One region of the Aliivibrio sp. S2TY2 genome, then DNA from elsewhere that is predicted to be linked to it. Evidence: predicted binding sites of a transcription regulator. Region 1 holds the regulator's gene; each other region holds the start of a gene.
What was found. Region 1 encodes CRP, which controls carbon source genes, mostly activating them, when cyclic AMP is high. Its sites were predicted from a motif close to TGTGANNNNNNTCACA; they were not measured.
Positions count from the first base shown of each region.

Region 2: the regulator CRP is predicted to act here: its motif matches at 4,192-4,207, upstream of mlc (sugar metabolism global transcriptional regulator Mlc).
Region 3: the regulator CRP is predicted to act here: its motif matches at 2,427-2,442, upstream of PVK63_RS10175 (NupC/NupG family nucleoside CNT transporter).

Region 1 is NZ_JARACS010000007.1:52,612-60,472, forward strand. It holds gene PVK63_RS12265 (aspartate aminotransferase family protein) at 1-42, shown strand, start outside; gene astA (arginine N-succinyltransferase) at 195-1,211, shown strand; gene astD (succinylglutamate-semialdehyde dehydrogenase) at 1,224-2,681, shown strand; gene PVK63_RS12280 (DUF1338 domain-containing protein) at 2,694-3,488, shown strand; gene crp (cAMP-activated global transcriptional regulator CRP) at 3,559-4,191, opposite strand; gene PVK63_RS12290 (OsmC family protein) at 4,437-4,838, shown strand; gene hslU (HslU--HslV peptidase ATPase subunit) at 4,913-6,247, opposite strand; gene hslV (ATP-dependent protease subunit HslV) at 6,266-6,790, opposite strand; gene PVK63_RS12305 (SPOR domain-containing protein) at 6,982-7,557, opposite strand; gene cytR (DNA-binding transcriptional regulator CytR) at 7,734-7,861, opposite strand, start outside.
Region 2 is NZ_JARACS010000008.1:87,899-95,759, reverse strand. It holds gene PVK63_RS13300 (hypothetical protein) at 1-1,524, opposite strand, end outside; gene pyk (pyruvate kinase) at 1,873-3,318, opposite strand; gene queE (7-carboxy-7-deazaguanine synthase QueE) at 3,424-4,104, opposite strand; gene mlc (sugar metabolism global transcriptional regulator Mlc) at 4,287-5,501, shown strand; gene ltaE (low-specificity L-threonine aldolase) at 5,588-6,592, opposite strand; gene PVK63_RS13275 (ATPase RavA domain-containing protein) at 6,919-7,861, shown strand, end outside.
Region 3 is NZ_JARACS010000005.1:121,711-129,571, forward strand. It holds gene guaD (guanine deaminase) at 1-307, opposite strand, end outside; gene deoD (purine-nucleoside phosphorylase) at 363-1,082, opposite strand; gene PVK63_RS10175 (NupC/NupG family nucleoside CNT transporter) at 1,105-2,325, opposite strand; gene PVK63_RS10180 (L-serine ammonia-lyase) at 2,546-3,916, opposite strand; gene PVK63_RS10185 (TMEM165/GDT1 family protein) at 4,173-4,730, opposite strand; yybP-ykoY riboswitch at 4,825-4,957, opposite strand; gene PVK63_RS10190 (LysR family transcriptional regulator) at 5,040-5,951, shown strand; gene PVK63_RS10195 (class I SAM-dependent methyltransferase) at 6,051-6,815, shown strand; gene PVK63_RS10200 (YjjW family glycine radical enzyme activase) at 6,844-7,755, opposite strand; gene PVK63_RS10205 (YjjI family glycine radical enzyme) at 7,768-7,861, opposite strand, start outside.

The DNA.
Region 1 (7,861 bases):
TTTGAGCGTCTAGATAAAGCACTTGCGTCATTAAATAAATAGATTCACATAAGGAGTTGGGCAACACCAGTAGATAGGGTTGCCTTTCTTTATATCTAAAGTAATCATCTAGTGCTCACTCCAATAGATAGTCTTGAAGTTTTATCTATTGGACTTAGCATAGTCTACGCAACATCGCATCGGAGGGAATATTGATGCTTGTTATTCGTCCTATCACTCAGGAAGATTATCCTGCACTTCATCAGTGTGCTGTGGAATCAGGTCATGGTTTCACCTCGCTACCCGTTAACGAAGAGCAATTACGAAATCGAATTGATCACTCCATAGATAGTTTTGAAAAAGAAGTTCAAGAGCCTGGAACAGAAGGTTACCTAATGGTTGGCCAAGATTCAGTAACGGGGGAGGTTACAGGAACTACAGGAATAGAAGCTGCGGTTGGTTTGGATTCTCCCTTCTATAATTATCACATCAGTAAAGTGGTTCATTTCTCACGTAAGCTCAATGTTAATAATGTTGTGAAGGTACTGACTTTTGGCAGCAATTACACTGGCAGTACTGAGATCTGTACGCTTTTCTTACGCCCAGAGTTTCGTGAAGGCCTGAATGGTCGTTTAATGTCTAAAGCGCGTTTTTTAATGATGGCGGAACATCCGCATCGTTTTTCAGACACTATTTTTGCAGAAATGCGTGGTGTTTCTGATGCAGAAGGGGAGTCACCATTTTGGAAATGGCTGCAAAAACACTTCTTCTCAATTGATTTTACTGAAGCGGATTATCTAACGGGTATTGGATATAAAGGATTCATTGCTGATCTTATGCCTAAGCTACCAATCTACGTTAGCTTATTAAGTAAAGAGGCTCAGGCGGTTATCGGTAAGGTGCATGACAACACTAAACCTGCTCTAAGACTATTAGAAAATGAAGGTTTCCGCTGTCGAGGTTATGTCGATATTTTTGATGCAGGGCCAACGGTTGAATGTGATTTACGCAGCATTGAATCGGTGCGAAATTCATTTAAAGCTAAAGTTATCATCACAGAGCATAACAGCTCACAGCAGTATTTAATTGCAAACACATCGTTTGAGAATTTCAGAGCAACAGCAACCACCGCCGCTTATGATAAAGCGACTGATACCGTTCATTTAACGCAAGAAGCGGCAACGGCATTGCAAGTAGAAGTGGATGATTACGTACGTTTATTAGCTCAATAGAGGACAAAGGATATGACACATTGGATTGCAGGGGATTGGGTTTCAGGACAAGGTGAAACCATACAATCAGTAAGCCCATACAACAGTGAAGTGGTGTGGGAAGGAGACAGCGCAACCAAAGAACAGGTTGAGTCAGCTGTTAGTGCGGCACGTCATGCCTTTATTGAGTGGAAAAAACAGCCTTTTGAAGCGCGCCAAGCGGTTATCGAGCGCTTTGCTGAATTGGTAAAAGAGAATGCTGATAAAGTTGCTGAAGTTATTGCAAAAGAGACGGGTAAACCTTTCTGGGAAACAAAAACCGAAGCGGGAGCTATGGTGGGGAAAATCGCGATTTCCGTTCGTGCTTACCATGAAAGAACGCCACATAAAGAGCGTGAAGCAGCAGGGAATAAAATTGTACTAAGACATCGCCCACTAGGAGTAATGGCTGTCTTTGGACCGTATAACTTCCCAGGACACCTACCAAATGGTCATATCGTTCCTGCGTTACTTGCGGGTAATACCGTGGTATTAAAACCTTCAGAGCAAACACCATGGACCAGTGAAGTAATTATGCAGCTGTGGCAGCAAGCCGGTTTACCTAATGGAGTGATTAACTTAGTACAAGGTGCTCGTGAAACGGGTGAAGCACTGGCTAGCGCTAAAGGGATTGATGGGTTGTTGTTTACCGGCAGTGCGAATACAGGGCATATTTTACATCGCCAATTTGCAGGAGATACAGGGAAAATGCTGGCCCTAGAAATGGGGGGGAATAACCCAATGGTGATCTCTCATAATTTTGGAGATCGAGAAGCGACGGTTTATACCATTATTCAGTCAGCTTTTATCAGTGCTGGTCAGCGTTGTACTTGTGCTCGTCGTCTGTATGTGCCAAAAGGCCAAGCTGGAGATGAGTTAGTTGTGCGTCTTGTTGAAGTCGCAAAAAGCATTGTGGTTGACCAACCTTTTGCTGATAACGTGCCATTCATGGGACCGCAAATATCAGTCGCTGCGGCAGAGTTTATTTTAAATGCCCAGAAGAATTTACAAGCTTTAGGTGGTGAATCACTGCTTGAGGCGAAAAGCTTAGGCCACGCTTTTGTTTCTCCGGGCATTATCGATGCGACTAATGTAGCTGAATTACCGGATGAAGAATACTTTGGCCCATTATTGCAAATAGTACGCTATGAAACGTTAGAAGAAGCGGTAGAGCTTGCTAATGACACTCGTTATGGTTTATCGGCAGGCCTTGTTTCAACGGATGACAATGAGTGGGAATATTTTGTAGAGCATATTCGCGCAGGTATTGTAAATCGTAACCGTCAATTAACTGGAGCAAGTGGTGACGCGCCATTTGGTGGTCCGGGGGCATCAGGCAATATGAAACCAAGTGCCTACTATGCAGCAGATTATTGTGCCTACCCAATGGCCTCAATGGAAGGCGATGCCTGTGAAATTCCCGCTCAACTGTCTCCGGGTTTAACTTTATAAGAGGTAATAGGCATGAATAACGTAACGTCTTTATTTTCGTCATTATGGCAAGATTATATTACTCGTTTATCCCCATCGGCAGGAAGGGTTCATCAGTTATTATCTAATGGCGATGAATTGATTAACGATCACATTGCATTACGTACGTTTAATTTGCCTAAGGTTGGCTTGCAAACGTTAGCCGCCCCATTTTTAGCAATAGGGTATAAAGCGTGTGAGACGTATGATTTTGAAGCGAAAAAACTCAAAGCACAGCATTTTGAGCATCCAGATCCTAATGCGCCACTTGTTTTTATTAGTGAGATTTTAGTCGAAGAGTTATCACCTGAGTCCCAGAACATTATTCATGCTTTGGTTGAACAAGTGCCTGCGCATTATTTTGCGACCAGCGATTTTCTTTCAGCGGGCCGCCCTTGGGCGTTAAGTTTTGAGGAATATCAAATCTTAGCAAAAGAGAGTGAGTACGCTTCTTGGCTGGCAGCTCATGGTTATGGTGCTAATCACTTTACGGTTTATATTAATCAGCTTGAAGCGTTTGCTGAAGTGGTTGATGTGAACCAACACTTACGTGATGCTGGTTTTGCAATGAACGAAGTGGGTGGTGAAGTGAAAGGCTCTCCTGAGGTTTACTTAGAACAGTCATCAACCATGGCCGATAAAGTGAAAGTGAGCTTTACTGAGGGTGAGTTTGACATCCCAGGTGGATTTTATGAGTTTGCTAAGCGTTATTCGCTACCTAATGGCAAGATATATACAGGATTTGTCGCGGCATCTGCTGATAAAATTTTTGAAAGCACAGACAGTTAATTCTAAAATTTAGGCATAAAAAAACGCAGCTCAAGGGCTGCGTTTTTATTCGTTTAAGATAAGCGTTAAATTAACGAGTACCGTAAACTACGATTGTTTTACCGTGTGCAGAGATCAAGTTTTGCTCTTCAAGCATCTTCAAGATACGGCCAACAGTTTCACGTGAACAACCTACAATTTGACCGATCTCTTGACGAGTGATCTTAATTTGCATGCCATCTGGGTGAGTCATTGCATCTGGTTGTTTAGCTAGATTCAATAGAGTCTGAGCGATACGGCCTGTAACGTCTAGGAATGCTAAATCACCTACTTTTTGGCTAGTGATTTGTAGACGAGTTGCCATTTGAGCAGAAAGACGCATCAGAATATCTGGGTTTACTTGAATAAGCTGACGGAATTTCTTAAATGAAATTTCAGCCACTTCACAAGGGCTTTTAGCACGAACCCATGCTGAACGTTCTTGACCTTCTTCAAACAAGCCAAGCTCACCGATGAAGTCACCTTGGTTAAGGTAAGAAAGGATCATTTCTTTACCTTCTTCATCTTTGATTAGTACAGCAACAGAACCTTTTACGATGTAGTAAAGTGTCTCAGCTTTTTCACCAGCGTGGATTAAAGTACTTTTTGAAGGGTACTTATGAATGTGACAATGAGATAAGAACCACTCTAATGTTGGGTCTGTCTGAGGTTTACCTAGAACCATACTTTATACTTCCTCTGCGTTTGCCAAGTAGGCGATGTCCATTTTAAAATAACTGAGCCAAATATCAGTTTGGCCTATAGAATATGGTTATCGGAACAAGGCTGCATGTTCGTTGAGATAATTGATAAAATCATACCTTGTTTCGCCGTTGATTTCTTGACTTTGATCGTATGAAATGTGCGACCAAGGGCACAATTTCGTGAAATGGATCACGAGTTTTCTTTTTATGTAGTAAAGAGGCTTTTATGAACGCTGAAGTTAAATGGATTGAGGGATTTACTTTCCTAGGTCAATCTCAATCTGGTCACTCTGTGGTAATGGATGGAAATGGTGGTGAAAAAGCCCCAAGCCCGATGGAAATGGTGTTAATGGCCGCTGGTGGATGCAGTTCTGTTGATGTTGTAGATGGACTTAAATCTGCAAATCAAAAAGTAACAGGCTGTATTGCTAAGTTATCAAGCGCGCGTCGTGAAACTGCGCCAAAGCTGTTTACTCATGTGAATATTCATTTTGAAGTGAGTGGTGATAATCTGGATCCTAGCATTGTTGAGCAAGTTACTGCTGATTCATTACAGAAGTATTGTTCAGTATGTTTAATGCTAGGTGAAGGCATTGATATGACACACTCTTGGGAAATAGTGGCTTAAAATAATGCGTTTCCTAAAGAGAAAGCCTCGCTAATTTTCATTAACGAGGCTTTATTTAGCATAAAGGCTAAAAATTACAGAATGAAGCGACTTAAATCTTCATCTGCGACTAGCTTGCCTAAACGCGAACTTACGTATTCAGCATCAACAACTAAGCTCTCGCCGTGTTTTTCAGAAGCATCGTAAGAGATCTCTTCCATTAGGCGTTCCATCACCGTATGTAAGCGACGAGCACCAATGTTTTCTGTACTTTCGTTTACTTGGAAAGCGGACTCAGCAATACGAGTGATGCCATCTTCAGTAAATTCAACGCTTACATTTTCGGTTGCCAATAGAGCTATGTATTGTTCAGTTAATGACGCGTTTGGTTCCGTTAAGATACGTTTGAAGTCATTTGCTGTTAATGCTTCAAGCTCAACACGGATAGGTAAACGGCCTTGTAACTCAGGGATTAGATCAGACGGTTTTGCCATCTGGAATGCACCCGATGTGATGAATAACATATGATCGGTTTTCACCATACCGTGTTTAGTGCTTACTGTGCTGCCCTCAACTAATGGCAGTAAATCACGTTGCACACCTTCACGAGAAACATCACCTGAATGAGAGTTTGAGCCTTTACAGATCTTGTCTATTTCATCGATAAATACGATACCGTGGTTTTCTACGTTAAAGATGGCTTGTTCTTTTAGTTCTTCAGGATTAACCAGTTTCACGCCTTCTTCTTCTGTTAGTGCTTTAAGGGCATCAACAATTTTCATCTTACGCTTTTTGGTTGTATTACCGCCTGATAGGTTTTGGAACATACCTTGAAGTTGGTTTGTCATCTCTTCCATACCAGGAGGAGCCATGATCTCTACACCAACCTGAGGTGCAGCAACATCCACTTCAATTTCTTTGTCGTCTAGTTTGCCTTCACGCAGTTTTTTACGGAAAGATTGACGGGTACCAGAATCATTATCGCCTTCTTCGTTATTACCCCATGCATCACGCGCTGGTGGTAATAAAATGTCTAGAATTCGGTCTTCTGCTTGCTCTTCAGCTCGGAATTTTACTTTTTCAACGGCCTGTTGGTGTGTCATTTTGATAGCAACATCGGTTAAATCACGAATGATACTCTCAACTTCTTTACCAACGTAACCTACTTCAGTGAACTTAGTCGCTTCAACTTTAATGAAAGGCGCATTTGCTAACTTCGCCAAACGACGTGCAATCTCTGTTTTACCTACACCAGTAGGACCAATCATTAGGATGTTTTTAGGCGTAACTTCGGCACGTAAATTTGGTTCCAATTGCATACGACGCCAGCGGTTACGAAGTGCAATCGCGACTGAACGTTTTGCTTTATCTTGACCAATAATATGGCTATCTAGTTCGTGTACAATTTCACGAGGAGTCATTTCAGACATGGGAATTCCTTATTTTGGTTAAGCGTTCAGTTCTTCAACGGTGTGATTGTGGTTGGTGTATACGTCGATATCACCAGCAATAGTTAACGCTTTTGTGGCAATTTCACGAGCATCTAAATCGGTATTCTCCAGTAATGCGGTCGCTGCAGAGCGAGCAAAATAGCCACCAGAACCGATAGTCAGTAAATCATTGTCCGCGTTGATTAAATCGCCCGTACCACTGATGATAAGAGAAGTGGTTTTGTCTGCCACAATTAACATTGCTTCAAGGCGACGCAATGCTCGGTCACTACGCCATTCTTTAGCTAACTCAACCGCAGCTTTGGTTAAGTTACCTTGGTGCATTTCTAATTTTCGTTCACACAGGTCGAACAGAATAAAGGCATCTGCTGTGCTACCAGCAAAACCAACAAGAACAGAATCATTGTATAGACGACGTACTTTTTTTACGTTGCCTTTTGCGATCATATCACCTTGAGATGCTTGGCCATCGCCAGCAACCACGACTTTGCCTTCACGGCGTACAGAAACAATTGTAGTCACGAGTAAAACCTCTTATTCGACGACGCCATTAATTAAAGCATGACATCATCTTCATGATTATTACTATTGTAATGGGGGGAAGGAGTAGGCTTTTCAAGTTGAATAGATAGAAAAAAGGAGCACTCAATGCGCTCCTTTTTAAATGTGTGATGCTATTAGCGATTTTAGTCGCTGAACTTATTGATGAGTGATTACTGATCTTTCCAGATAGCGCAAGGTTCGATTTTAGCTCGTTGTAACTTATGGCGATCTTTTTCTGCATCACGTTTAAATTTATACGGTCCAAGAACCACTTTATACCAACTACTGCCGTCAGCATGACGAACGGTAGATGTTATGCCTTGGAAAGCAATATTCATCTTGCGCTCTTCAGCTTGTGAGCGTGATTTATAAGCGCCGCATTGCATGATGTAAGGAACTTCAGATACTTTTAGCTCTTTTTGTTCTACTTCAATTTCTTTATTTGGAAGTTCATCCATATAACTCCATTGCTCTTCTGGCAATGGTGGAATTTCTTGGTTAGAACTTGTTTTCTTGGGTTTAGCTGGAGCGACTTCCGTTATGGTTTCTTTTTGCTCTGGCGCTGGAGAGTCATTTAAAAAGTAAAGGGCATAGCCAAATACTGCAACCAATAGGCCTGCAACGGCAACGGCTTTCCAAGGAGTAGAGCCCGGTGATATCGGCTGCTTAACGCCTTTTTTCTTGGCTGTTTTTTTTGCCGGTTTCTTGGGGGTGCGTCCACGTTTTACGTAATCTTTATTAGCCACAGTGCGTTACTTTATACAGAATTCAAAGAAGGTTCTTTATGGTAATCAGTTGTCGCTACTCATACCAGTATTTGTGTGAAAAAGTACGCAAAAAGTCACTAATTGGAGAAAAATATTGACCCAATCAATGACTTTGCTTTGTGGATTCTTCTTGCTGATGTTTAGAGTTCTTATTATTAATGGTTTTTTGGTGGTGCAGTGCTTTCTCTTATTACTAATGATGATTCTAACAATCGGGATCCTGAACGAACATCATGACCTTTAAGTAGCTCTAGAAGCATAAGCATAGATTGACGTCCGATCT
Region 2 (7,861 bases), on a different contig from region 1:
TTCATCTAAGCCAACACCGTTTACATATTCTTGTAATGGAAGTTGTCCTACGTGAGTCATATCCATAAATTCAAAGTCAGAGATGAAAAAATAATCTCCTGTTTGTGAATAATAATAATTTCCAGTCCGGTCAAACCAAAAATCATCACCATGATCATAAGTACCATGATAAACATCCGATTTTGGTTGCTCATCCCAACGTTCTGAATCTAATATGACTTTTGAAAATGAGCGAGGGCTTGAGTTTATATCTTGTGTATACAAAGCTTCACCATTTGGAGTTACTTTTAATATTGGCCCGCCATAAAACTCGCTTGAATTACTGGTTTCAATATCACCAGTATTAATGTTTATTCGCTCTAAAGCCTGCCAATTATACCCAGTACTTATCGTATAAACGTGATCCCCTTTTACTGCAATATTCGATTGGCTGGAATTTGAGTTTAAAAGTTTTTGGAAAGAGGTAGATGGACTTGCTTTATTATAATCTATAACAAAAACACCATAATATTGACTAACTGCAATTCGTCCTTGCTTTTCACTATGATCAACGGATAGATTTTTAGGATAGCTTGTAAGTGCAAATTTTTCTGTTGTATTACTGCTTATGTCATAAACGTAGATAGCATTTTCAGGGGATTCTGATGTCATAACTAAAACATCTAACCCTTGTATATATTCAGCTTCATTAACTGTGAAATCAAATGCTAGAGGGGCATTTATAGCAATTGATTCGTCACCACTAGCAAGAGGAGAGTTAATTTTATAGGTCATAGGAATACTCAGTGGGCTTCCTTTGATTGGGTAGAGACATTCGGCATCATAACAAGCATTGACCTTAAACTCTTTACTATGCGTATCAATTAATAGATTACCGGGTAACTTTAAGCCTAGGTCAAGGTCAAATAAATACCCCGTTCGTTGTGTGACATTAAATTTATTAATTAATTCGCTATCGTTTCCTCGACTAAAGATAATTGAATTGCTATTACTGCCAGTAACTGAAATTTCTTTTGAAGTGAAGTTATCGGTGATATTAGCATCATCATAATTGTATTCTCGACTTATTGTAGACTCTGCACTTACCATCCTAATTTCATCGTCTAAGCTTACGTTATAATTGATGGAGGCATTAATTGGAGAACCAGACACTTGTTCATTACAATATTCATCATAGCAAAAATTGATAGATATATTGTGTGTTGATTGGCCATCACCAACAGCGTAACCAGGAATAAAATCAACCTCAAGATTACCAGTGCTGTCTGAGGTGATATTCATATAGGTTGATTTGATAGCGATACTGTCATAAAACGCACCAAAATAGAGGTTTTTTGAGGTCGTTCCTTTTGATTTTACAGGTATAATGACTCGTGTTGATTCTGTCGCATTGCCCTGTACGCTAACATGTGGTGAAGAGCTGAATACGTGTAAACTTCCGCCATTACTTCCACCGCCACTATCGCTATCTCCACCGCAACCAGCAAGAAGGGCTGCAATAGAAAGAGTTAAAATTTTATACATATATACCTCTATTTTGATTGAGTATTTTGAAGTAATATCACGTTATTTTATGATTTCAATATAAGATTATTAAATTCTCGGTGAGGTTAGGTGCTAGATTTAATAAGCTTCGATTGGCTTCAAACTTAATATTAATAGGAATGTAATATTACAAATATCTACTAAATGATTTTGTTATATGAAAATATAAATTAGAGATTTTTAGGTAAGTCTTTTCAGTTCAGAATTTTAATAGATAGGTTAATTAATTACATTGGTATAATCTGAGTAAATATAGAAAGTAAAACACATAAAAAAGCCTCGTAAATCAATTTGATCTACGAGGCTTTTGTTTTAAATATCGATCAATTATTCAACCGTAATGATACGCATACAGTTAGTTGAACCAACGATATCCATTACATCACCTTGAGTGATGATAACTTGATCACCAGCACTTAATAGACCTTTGCCTTTTAGTGTATTAATTGCCGCATGAGTTGATGGAAGACCAGAGTCTGCGCTTTCATCAAAGAATACTGGCGTTACACCACGGAAAAGCGCTGCACGGTTTAGTGTGCTTTCGTTACGTGATAGAGCAAAGATTGGTAAACCAGAGCTTAGACGTGACATCATTAGTGGAGTACGACCAGACTCAGTAAGTGTGATCATCGCCGTGATGCCTTCCATGTGGTTTGCAGCATACATGGTAGACATTGCAATCGTTTCTTCAGGGGTAGTGAAACGACGATCTAAACGGTGGTTTGATACGTTTACAGTAGGCACTTTCTCTGCACCCATACAAACGCTTGCCATTGATGTTACTGTTTCAACAGGGAAGTCACCAGCTGCTGTTTCAGCAGAAAGCATTACCGCATCAGAGCCATCTAGTACGGCGTTAGCAACGTCCATTACTTCAGCACGAGTTGGCATTGGGCTTGTGATCATTGATTCCATCATTTGCGTTGCTGTAATAACCGTACGGTTAAGGCTACGAGCACGACGGATAAGTTGCTTTTGAACACCCACTAGCTCAGGATCGCCAATTTCAACACCTAGATCACCACGAGCAACCATCACTACATCAGAAGCCATGATGATATCATCCATTGCTTCTTCTGTAGCTACTGTCTCAGCACGTTCAACTTTAGCGACTAATTTAGCTTCTAGACCTGCTTCACGAGCTAGACGACGAGCATAGTTCATGTCTTCGCCATTACGTGGGAAAGAAACGGCTAGGTAGTCTACTTTCATTGCCGCAGCAGTGATGATATCAGCTTTGTCTTTTTCAGTTAGTGCGTCAGCAGAAAGGCCACCGCCTTGCTTGTTGATGCCTTTGTTGTTTGATAGAGGCCCAGCAACCGTTACTTCAGTATGAACTTTATTGCCTTCAACTGCTGTTACGCGAAGTTGTACACGACCATCATCAAGAAGAAGAACGTCACCAGTAGTCACGTCTTGTGGAAGTTCTTTATAATCAAGACCAACAGAGTCTTGGTTACCTTCACCTTTAGGTAAATCGCTATCTAGTGTGAATTTATCACCAATAGCTAATTGAATTTTACCTTCTTTAAACGTAGAAACACGGATTTTAGGGCCTTGTAAGTCACCTAGAATCGCTACGTGAGTACCAAGTTTTGCAGCGATTTCACGAACTTTCTTAGTACGCTCAATATGGTCCTCAGGGCTACCGTGAGAGAAGTTCATACGAACAACGTTTGCGCCAGCGGCGATGATTTTTTCTAAGTTATTATCACGATCAGTTGCAGGGCCAAGAGTGGTAACAATTTTTGTTCTACGTAGTCTGTTAGACATATTATCTCCAAGATGGATGTTGTTGTGTTTATTCTGTGATCAAGTAAACATATATCGAGAATGATGACAATTCCATGATTCAAACAAGGTAATTATCAAAAATTATCACGCAATCGCTAAATATTTGTGCGTTTGTATAGAAAGTCGCCAGTTTCTTTTGATGCAGGTTTCAATACAAAGTTCAGTAGCGCGTGGTTTTTGGCTGATAGGTTGCAGTGCAATAGTTACGTCATCCAATAACTTTACACCATCTAATAACGCTTCTAGTTGCTCAATATCTTTGTTAGTTCCTACAGGGTGTTTAATTTCGTTTGCTCGCATTAATGCGTTTTCTAAAACGGGCAGTTTACCTTTCATATTGATTTTTGGTGAAACCGTAACCCATGTATTTTCTGATGCAAGAACAGGATAAGTACCACTGGTTTCTATTTGACAACGATAACCGTGTTGTTCTAATTCTTCAGTTAATGGTGTTAAGTCATACATGCATGGCTCTCCACCAGTGATGACCATATGCTTTGCTGTGTAGCCTTGTTCTTTAAGCATATTGATTATTTGAGTGCTCGTTAACTCGGTCCAACTTGGTGAGTCTTCTGTTTTAGCTAAAATTGAAGCTAAATCCGTTTGATCACTTAATTCCACATCCCACGTTTGTTTTGTATCACACCAAGAACAACCGACAGGGCAGCCTTGCAAGCGTAAGAAAATAGAAGGAACTCCAGTAAATGTGCCTTCACCTTGAATGGTTTCAAATAGCTCATTAATCTTAAATGTTGACGATGACATAATTATTTTACTCAAATAAAAAACTACAAAATTTGGTGATTGAAATACGTGTTAAAGTCGCATTTTCAGTAAATATTTCATGATCTTCGTGATAAACATCACGTAGGTTAACTCTCGGACTTCACAATTTGTTCGCAAAGTAAAAAATGATATCCGATGATATTTATTTACTGGAGAGAAGCATGTACGTGGCCCAACCCGGACACATTGATCATTTAAAACAAGTAAATGCTGGACGGGTATACAAGTTAATTGATCAACTAGGCCCAATCTCTCGGATCGATCTTTCTAAGCAAAGTAATTTAGCTCCTGCCAGTATTACTAAAATCACACGTGAATTACTTGATGCACACCTTATCAAAGAAACGCAAGTACAAGAAGCAAATAGTCGTGGTCGACCAGCAATTGGCTTAGAAGTTGATAATGAAGGGTGGCAATTCCTATCTATGCGTTTAGGGCGTGGTTATCTAACCATTGCGTTACATAGCTTAGGTGGAGCGCAAATTATTGAAGAAAGACAAACGATTCATGAAATTGAGCAAGATGAATTACTTGCAAAATTACTGTCTGAAATTGAACTTTTTTTCCAAAAGCATTCTCGAATATTAGGAAGAATAACCAGTATCGCAGTGTCACTACCAGGCTTAGTGATTTCGTCACAAGGCCTTGTAATACAAATGCCTCACTATAATGTAGACAATTTGCCTTTGGGTCCTAAGATCTACGAAGCAACAGGACTGCCTGTGTTTGTTGGCAATGACACTCGTAGTTGGGCGCTAGCTGAAAAGCTATTTGGCAATTCAAAAGAACACGATAATTCAATATTAGTATCAATCCATCATGGGGTTGGTGCTGGTATTATTATGAACGGTGAAGTTTTACAAGGCAGAACAGGCAATATTGGTGAGATGGGGCACATCAAAATCAATAAGTTGGGTGCTCGTTGTCATTGTGGTAATTCCGGCTGTCTAGAAACGGTTGCAAGTGCAAAATCATTACGAGATCAAGTCAAAAAGCTGATTGATGATGGGCATAAAACATCATTAAGTGGTAAAAAAATCACGATAGAAAGCATTTGCCTTGCAGCGAATGACGGAGATATGTTAGCTAAACAAGTTATTACTGATCTAGGACATAATCTTGGTGAGGCGATCGCTATTATGGTGAACTTGTTTAACCCTGAAATTGTATTGATTGGTGGAGAAATTAACCTTTCAAAGGCGATTTTATATCCTGTCATTATGGATGCGATCCAAAACCAAGTATTGCCATTGTACGCTAAAGACACCAAGTTAGTCGAAAGCCGCTTTTATACGCAAGCAACGATGCCCGGTGCGGCATTAGTAAAACAGGCTATGTGTGATGGCTCTTTGTTAATGAAGGTGATTGAAGGGTAATATTGACAATCTTTTATTCTATAAAAATAGCAGCTGAAATGAGCTGCTATTTTTATTTGTAGGCACTGCTTTATTGTTGAGGTTAGTTAGACTTCGCTTTTAAGAAACTCAATGAAAGTATCAATATCTTCTTTTGAAACGTCTTTATGAGTAACGAATCGAATAGGGTTACCTGCTGACAGTAAGATATCGTGTTGGTTCGCTTTTTGTACAATATCATGAATATCGATTTGACTATCTAAGCGTGCAAAAACGATATTGGTCTGTACATGCTCAATATTAACGCTAAATCCAGTCACAGTATTCAGTTGTTCTGCTAAATATTTCGCATTGCTATGATCAATCGCTAACTGTGGCACTTGCTCAGTCAGCGCAAGTTTAGCCGCAGCCCCTAGAATACCAGCTTGCCTCATTCCGCCACCGAGCATTTTTCTGATACGACGTGCTTTTTGAATGTATTCTTTTGGGCCTAATAATAAAGAACCTACAGGTGCAGCTAATCCTTTAGATAAACAAATCGTCATGCTATCAAAGTGCTGAGCAATTTCTTTAATATCAACGTCAAGGGCAACAGCTGCGTTATAAACTCGTGCGCCATCAAGGTGAAGTTGTAAGTTGTGTTTATTTACAAACTCACGTGCTTGTGCAAGATAAGAAAGGGGTAAGACTTTACCGTTAATGGTATTTTCTAAGCTCAATAGTTTTGTTCGTGCAAAATGGAAATCATCAGGCTTAATTGCGGCTTCTAGTTTTTGAAAACAGAGTGAGCCATCAGGATTGTTTTCGATAGGCTGAGGTTGAATAGAACCCAATACGGCTGCACCGCCGGCTTCATATTTATAATTATGTGCTTGTTGACCACATAGATATTCGTCGCCGCGTTCACAGTGAGCCATTAAGCCAAGTAGATTTGCTTGAGTCCCTGATGATGTAAACAGTGCAGCTTCAAATCCATGACGATCTGCTGCCCATGTTTCTAGCTCATTAATCGTTGGGTCGTCTCCATACACATCATCGCCCACAGGGGCATTAGCCATCGCCTCACGCATGGCTTGGGTCGGCCTTGTTACTGTATCAGAGCGAAAATCAATCATGTTACTTCCTTGCATTAGCCACTATACCTAAATATAAGATATTTGTTGGCGATGTTGTTGTTATGTTTCACTTTAAAGTCAAGATAACATAGTGCTTCTAGATGTGAAAATAATGAGAGTGAGATCTTTCAATTTAAGAGAGTTAAACATCCATCGTATTTAATAAATACACTGGTGGTAATCACTTTAAATGAGCAATTACGACTAAATGGCTAGTTGATTTGGTTATTTATCAGCCAATTACACTAAAGGGCTACTAGGTACAGACTAAAAATTACATTATACTCAAGAGTAATGTGATATCTGAAATGTAAGGGAATGTAATGCAAGGTAACTCAATAAGAACCAGTGCAGAGCGAGCGTTGTTATCAGAGCGTATTCAAAAACTGACAACGGCGTTATCTGACGGCGTATATGAAAGAGAAGATACAATGCGATTGTGTCTACTTGCAGCGCTTTCTGGCGAGAGTGTATTTTTACTTGGACCACCAGGTATCGCAAAAAGTTTAATTGCTAAACGATTAATAAAAGCGTTTGATAATAGTAGTTATTTTGAATATTTAATGACAAGGTTCTCGACACCAGAAGAAGTGTTTGGTCCATTATCGATTCAAGAACTTAAAGACAATGGAAAATACGTTCGACTCACTCAAGGGTATTTACCTACGGCTCAAGTTGTCTTTTTAGATGAAATTTGGAAAGCGGGTCCTGCAATTCTAAATACATTGCTGACTGTGGTTAATGAAAAAACCTTTAAAAATGGCAATGAAATACTTCCTGTACCAATGCGTCTTTTGATTTCAGCCTCAAATGAATTACCAGATGAAGACAGTGGCCTGGATGCTCTATATGACCGAATGCTTGTTCGTGTGTTTGTAAACCGTATTCAAAATAAAAATAATTTCAAATCTATGTTGATGACGGGCACGATTCAAGAAACAGAAATCGATCCGGCATTAGTGGTAACCGATGAAGAATATCATCAATGGCAAAGAGAATTCGATGGACTTACTTTATCAGAAGAGGTATTTGAAAAATTATTTGAATTAAAAACAATGCTTGAAAAACACAATGCGTCTTATGATGACTCATTGTACGTATCGGATCGTCGATGGAAAAAGTCAGTTAAATTATTGAAAGCTTCTGCATTTTTTAGTGGGCGCGATGAAATCAACCCAATGGATCTATTGTTGCTTCAAGATTGTTTGTGGACAACCCCTGAAAACCGAGAGCAAGTAAGAGAAAGTATTCGAACCTTTGCTTCCG
Region 3 (7,861 bases), on a different contig from region 1:
ACGTATAATGGTCAAGCCATTCATTGAGGGGAAGATCTAACCCTTTTCCTGCTTGAGGCCATTGCGGTGCATGAATATGGAGATCAACCATACCTGGTAATAAAAATTGTTGTTCCGTTAACTCCTGCAGTGAATCTCTTTCTTTTAATAAGTTAAGCGTCTTTAAATAACTAGAATCTGAAGGCTGGAGAACGTCACATATCTTACCTTGCTGATCGATTGTAATAAGTCCATTAGAGATGAATTCAAATTCACCTTTTATCGGGCAATGATAAATTTTTCCAACGAAGCCCTTTTTTATATTCATTATCTATCTCTACGGTTTTAAAAAGGCCAATGATTAATTGGCCTTTAAATACGTGTTATTCAGTCGGTAATTTTAATGCCACATCTAATGCAACATTGATCATCTCATGAAGTTCAGTTCGACGTTCATCTGCCGTTAAATGTTGGTGGTTTTTAATATGGTCAGTTACGGTACATAGCGCAACTGCATTACACTTATTTTCTGCTGCTGCGGTATAAAGTGCATTAACTTCCATCTCTACGCCAAGAATGCCATAGCGTGCCATTAGGTCATATTGCTCTTCATCTGGACGATAAAATAGATCAGAAGAAAAAACGTTACCTACTAGGTAATTGATATCAGTCGTTTTTAACGTATTCACACATTCGCTAAGCATATTGTAATTTGCAGTTGCCGCAAAATCGTTATCTTTAAAACGAATGCGATTCATTCTTGAGTCAGTTGATGCACCAATAGCAACAATAAGATCTTTAAGTTTTACATCATCGTGAATAGCGCCACAACTCCCAATACGGATGAAGTTTTTTACCTTATAAGTTGTCATTAATTCATGAAAGTAAATGGATGCAGAAGGCGCTCCCATTCCGTGCCCCATGACTGAAATTCTTCGACCTTTAAATTCACCAGTAAAACCTAACATGCCACGAATATCAGTAACTTGGGTTACATTTTCTAAATAAGTTTCTGCTATTAATTTTGCACGAAGTGGATCACCTGGCATCAATATGGTGTCTGCAAATGCATCAAGTGGTGCATTAATATGTGGAGTCGACATGATTAATCCTTATAAATACATGTTAAGAAAATGAAAGAAGTGCACCAGCAATAGTGCCTGACATTAAGTTTGCAAGAATTGCAGCCACTAAAACACGAGGCCCAATTTCAGAAAGAATGTGGCGTTTATTTGGGCATATAGCACCAAGACCACCAATAACCATCGCCAAAGAACCAATATTGGCAAAACCACAAAGGCTAAATACAACAATGGCTTGAGTCTTTGGTGACAAGGTTTCTGCTATTTCAATAAAGTTGATATAGGCAACGAATTCATTGATCGCAATTTTTTGGCCAATTAATGATGCTGCGGTAACCGCTTCACTCCAAGGCACCCCCATTAAAAATGCCAAAGGAGATAATATATAACCGATAATAAGTTCTAAGCTCAGACCTTCAATAGAGATTAAATCCCCAATCCCGCCGACTAAACCATTCACTAATGCGATTAAAGCAACAAAGGAGATAAGTAATGCGGTCACAGTAGCAACTTGATTCATCCCCATAATCGAGCCATCTGTTATCGCATCTAAAAGTGAATTAGGGGTTGTCTCTTCATCAATTTCGATTTCATTAGTGACTTTTTCTTGTTCTGTTTGTGGGCAAAGTAATTTGGCAAATAGAAGCCCAGCAGGAGCAGTCATAAAGCAGGCTGTTAAAATATACTTCGGGTCAATCCCTAAGTTGATATAACCAATCATTGTGCCGCCTGCAACACTCGCTAATCCACCAGTCATCACTGCAAATAGCTCAGAACGAGTCATTTTTTTAACTAATGGGCGAACCATAGAAGGAGCTTCGATAGGGCCGACAAAAATATTGGCTGTAGCCGACATTGATTCTGCTTTACTAGTACCGAATAATTTAGATAACACGCCCCCGATTAAATTAATTACGAATTGCATGATTTTGAGGTAATAAAGCACGGAGATAAGGGCAGAAATAAAGATAACGACACAAAGAACGTTAATGACAAAAATAAAGCCGACTTTATAGTTAGCGAGATCCCCAAATACGAAGCTTAATCCTTCATTTGAGAAATTGATAATATGATTAACGGCATCGCTCATCATTTGTAGTATTCCTTGGCCTAAAGGAACATACATCACAAAAGCCCCAAATGATATTTGAGTAATAAGTGCGATGACAACCGTTCTTACACTGATGGCTTTTCTATTTTCGGATAATAAATACCCAATGAACAATAGCACTAAGATCCCAACACAGCTCATAAATAATGACATGACATATTCCAAAGGCTTTAAAAAGGTAATAAAGACAATACGATGCTTAAAAAAGTAAAAAGCGGAAATTTTTCCGTTCTTATCTATTAACGTAGAGGGAGTATGATAGTAGTCACAAATTAAAGAGGTTGATTTGTATTTCTGTTATCTGAATCAACTTATTAAAAATCCAGAGCCTCGTTTGAGAACTCTGGATTTTTTGTTTATTGGTTAGATGAAATTATTCACACGGTGGTGCCATGTGGATTAATGCTAAACCACCGAGTGATGTTTCACGGTATTTACGGTTCATGTCTTTACCTGTTTGATACATGGTATCGATCACTTTATCGAGTGAAATAAGACATTTACTAGTGCGTTTTAACGCCATGCGAGAGGCGTTAATTGCTTTCATTGAGCCCATGGCATTACGTTCGATACAAGGCACTTGAACAAGGCCCCTAATCGGGTCACAGGTCATACCCAATGAGTGTTCCATTGCAATTTCAGCCGCCATACAAATTTGCTCATTACTGCCGCCGCGAAGCGCAGTTAAGCCTGCTGCTGCCATTGAGGATGAAACGCCGACTTCACCCTGACAACCTACCTCAGCACCAGAAATCGACGCATTGGTTTTGTATAAAATACCAATCGCACCAGATACCGCTAAGAAGTCTTTTAGCTGTTTAGTGTCTAGCCCTTTAATGAAGCGATGGTAATACATCAATACACCAGGAATAACACCAGCGGCGCCATTGGTTGGTGATGTAACCACTTGTCCACCTGCTGCGTTTTCTTCACTTACTGCAAACGCAAATAAGTTAATCCAATCCATGATCTCCATTGGGTCATTCTCAATAGAGGCGTTTGCTTCTAGCTTTTTCAATAAAGCAGGCGCACGACGAACGACATTTAGGCCGCCTTCAAGGATACCTTCAGTTTGAAAACCGCGGTCCATACAAAGAGACATTACCTTCCAAATTTGGTCAGCTTTTGCATCAATGGCTTCCATCGGTTGAAATGCAACTTCGTTACGTAGTACAAAAGCGCCTAAGCTTAGTCCTTGTTCTTCTGCTTTTTCTAGCATCTCATCAGCAGACTTAAATGGGAATTCCACCTCAATATCAGCGGTGCTTTTACCATTGATTAGCTCATCTGCGGTTGCAATAAAACCACCACCAACTGAGTAGTAGGTTTCGATGGCAAGTTGTTGTCCTGCTGCATTAAAAATTGAAATAGTCATGCCATTTTCGTGCAATGGTAAATTGGTGTTATGAAAAAGCATGTCAGTGTCATAATCAAAGATGATTTCATGAGCACCTGCAATATGTAATATCTTATCTTCAATCGCTTTTTTCATCGCTAAGTTGGCGCTGGTAATCTTGATATTATCTGGACGATTTCCCAGCAAGCCTAAAATGGTTGCGCGGTCAGTGTGGTGGCCGATCCCCGTTAAAGAGAGTGAACCATATAAATCAACCTGAACACGAGAAACTTGCGCTAAATGTGGTTGAATAAGTTGGGTGAAGTTGTATCCAGCAATCATAGGACCATTTGTGTGAGAGCTCGATGGCCCAACGCCAATTTTATAGATATCAAAGATAGACAGCATAAGACATTACCTATTTTAGAGTTACAAAACCCAGAATATAAATGTGTGAGCGGCATTTACAGGCATTGCTATTATAATTATTAAGTTTAGTTGTTTTATCGATTTGTGCTGATACCAATTTTACTAAATATGATTGGTATCAAAATTATAAACCCAAAGTACGATTGACGGTAAATTGGGATTTATAATGTGCAAAATAGCACGAATATAGAAGGACAAATACCCTTTAAAAGAAGGGGTAAAGGAAGTAACTTCATTACATTCCGAGATAAGTACCAACAGCTAATCCTAAGAATATGACCGCAGTTATACGGTGGATTAAGGTGAGTGGCAGTTTATCGGCAGAGAATTTACCAATCAATACGACTGGAACGTTTGCCAGTAACATACCTACCGTTGTACCTAAAATAACCCAACTTAGAGCATCTGAATATTGAGCACCAAGGATAGAGGTGGCGATTTGAGTTTTATCACCAATCTCAGCAATGAAAAAGGCAATGAAGCTAGCAACAAAAGGACCTCTGTTTGAGATGGTTTCATCGTCATCTAATTTATCAGGAATTAAGACCCAACAAGCCATTGCCACAAAACTAACAATGAGAGTCCACTTTAAGGTCTCAGGGGTTAAGAAGTCAGCGACAACCACGCCTAAATATGCAGCTAAAGCATGATTTAAAATGGTCGCAAAAAAGATCGCGGCAATAATAGGGATTGGTTTTCGGTATCTACTGGCAAGCAGCAAAGAGAGAAGTTGGGTTTTATCACCGATTTCAGCTAGTGCGACGGTGGTTATGGATATTGCTAATACACTCACGACATTACTCACTTGGGCGGGATTATAATTATAAGATCCATAGAAAAACCTCACGCCCACCCAATGGTTCGTGATGTTAATCTAAGGTCTTGCCGAACAAGTTGCTCATACTTGTCTCGTATACCATGATGATTTTGCATCAATTATGTTGATATACGAACTTTCAGGTTTCTCTATATTTAGATAAAACAAGAAAGCGGGCTACTCCCCAAAGAGTAAGGCGGTGGATATTAAAGGATGTTATTTCTTATTTCAACGGCAAAGTGTTTTATAATGTGTCCAAGTTTAGATTTTACTCGATGGGCAATAATGGATCTTATTCAACTCTCTCGCATTAGCTTCAAGCATCTTACTGCTCTGCATGTCATGCTCTCTACACACAGCGTAACGCAAAGTGCTGAGATATTATGCATGAGCCCATCAAGTATGAGTAAAACCTTATCTCAATTACGACAATTGTTGGATGATGAGCTGTTTTATCGTGACGGTACGAAATTAATTCCGACCTCTTATGCGTTAAAGATTGGACCCGTATTGCATCAAATTTTAAATAACATGAATGGCTTACTGAATCAGTCCACATTTAAACCTAAAGACTTCTCTGGTAAGTACTCACTTTCAATGCGAGAAAGTACTTTTGAGATATTTGCGCCAATCATTAGTGATATTTTATCCAATCAAGCGCCTAACTCTCATATCGATATTCACTCAAAAGAACAATTGGGGTTTGATGCTTTATTAAATGGGCAAGTTGATGTGATTTTGCTGCCACATGATAGAAGTCAGCCGCCAACGACTGAAAAACAATTGGTATGGGAAACAGTGATCGAAGATGAAATGGTCTGTCTTATGAGTGCCAATCATCCCCTAGTTGATAAAGAGTTAACGGTTGAGGGGTATTTAGCTTATAAGCATATTGGTATTTTTGATAAGGAATTAAATGTTCCTTATTTTGAGCAATGTTTAGCTCAGCAATACCAACCAAGGGACGTCGCGATTTCAGTCGCTGATTTTGGTAGTGCTGCAACTTTATGCCATCACACGGAGTTTTTATTTACAAGCTCTAAAAAATGGGCAGAAATGGCAAGTCAGGCTAAGGGCTTGGTAATAAAAGCCATGCCGTTTGATTATGGGCAGGTGGTGTATAGCATGGTTTATAATAAATTAAGCATTAATGATCAGGCCGTAAGTTGGTTGTGTGATCGCATTAAAGGAAAATAAGACATTCTGCTTAGGTAATTAATGTTACTATTTTTGGAGAAATATTAGCGTCACATTTTATGTGATGTTTTATAACCAATTGTTTATCAAGGCAGTAAAATGGATTTACCACAAGAACAGATCACCGCAGAGCACTCTTTAGAACGCATATACCCAAAACAGTTGAACCAAGATGATAAAGGTCATCAAGATGTGTTGGATATACATTTAGAGCGTTATCAATTTGCCTCTGAGCAGTTACGTGGCAGCTCTATTTTAGATATTGCGTGTGGCTGTGGTTATGGCACTGCATTAATGGCAGAGGCTCATCCTGATAAACAATTTGTTGGTGTTGATGTTGACCCAATGGCGATTAACTATGCCAGGGAGCATTATCAAGCGGATAACTTACGTTACGAATGCGGTAACGGTATGGATTTTCAATTAGTTAGTAAAGAGGGCGGTTTTCAGCACTTTGATACTATCATTAGCTTAGAAACCATAGAGCATGTGCCTGAACCTCAAAAAATGGTAACGCACTTATTAACTCAGTTGAATGAACAGGGGGTTATGATCGCATCGGTTCCGACCACACCAACGGTTGATGGGAATCCTCACCATTTGCATGATTTTACCGTCGCCTCTTTTTATCGTCTGTTTTCAGCTTCAAATTACCAACCAGGTGAGACCTTTGAGCAGATTCAGCATTGGGAATTTAAAGGATTGTTTTCGAAAAAAGAATCTAAAGAAAACCGCTCACAAGGGGTGGGGCGGAATATTGTGAAGCACTATATTAAAAAACCGAGCGCGTTGTTTTATCGAATGCGCTCAATAGTGACTAAAGGACTTAATAATCGCTATTTAACGGCGGTTTTCTTTAAGTAATTATTTATTATTCTTGTTTTATAAAACATTAAGTATAAATCGATGGGGTGATCACTGAACGCCCCAATCGAGTTACTAACTTGGCTTCAAACTCTTCCATCTGTACTTTACTGCATTTATCCCACCCTAGCGCTTCACCAATTACGCCATGATGTTGGAATGCATTTAAACGGATAGTGATATATTCGGGTAATGTCTTTAAATACTCACTAATAGCATCGATTTCGCACAATAAATCGGTTTTATTTGGAATGTACAACAGCCGAACTTCGTGCAATTTATCGTGTTTAGCTAATAGATTGATCGAGTGTAATACGCGATGATTCTCTCTACCGACTAACCATAGATGCGTGTCATTTTGCCATGCTTTTAAGTCAATCATAGCCCCATCTAAATAGGGTAGAATTTTCGTCCAACCTTGCTCAGACAGACTGCCATTGCTGTCTATGAAACAAGTAAGGTGACTTAATGATTTTTCGGATTTGATGGCTTTAAAGTATTCAATAATGAAAGGTAATTGTAGGGTCGCTTCACCACCAGAAATCGTAACACCACTTAAAAACGGGGCGTGTTTTTTGGTGAATTCAATTAGTTTTCCGACCGTATACGTTGTTATTTTTGGGTTTGATTTACTTGGGCAGAGATCAATGCATTTATCACATTGAGTACACAGCGCTTCATCCCATATAACTTTCTTGTTTGGTGAATCATCAAAGGTTAATGCACCTGTTGGGCATGGCTCTACGCAATCACCACAATGATCACAGTGATTAATGGTGTGAGGGTTATGACAAGTTATACAATCGTAATTACAGCCTTGTAAGAAGATCACAAGGCGGTTTCCTGGGCCATCAACACAAGAAAAGGTCAGTATTTTACTGACCAATCCTGTTTTGTTGTCGTTGATGTTATCGCCAGAAAAAAGTTCAGCGTTAACCATAGTAAAGACTTCTTATTCTGCGTATGCAGGTGTCATTTCTAGCGCCACAACACGAGGTGTACGATTCAATACTTCAGTGTTTTTCGCCGCTTCTGCTCCTAAAAAC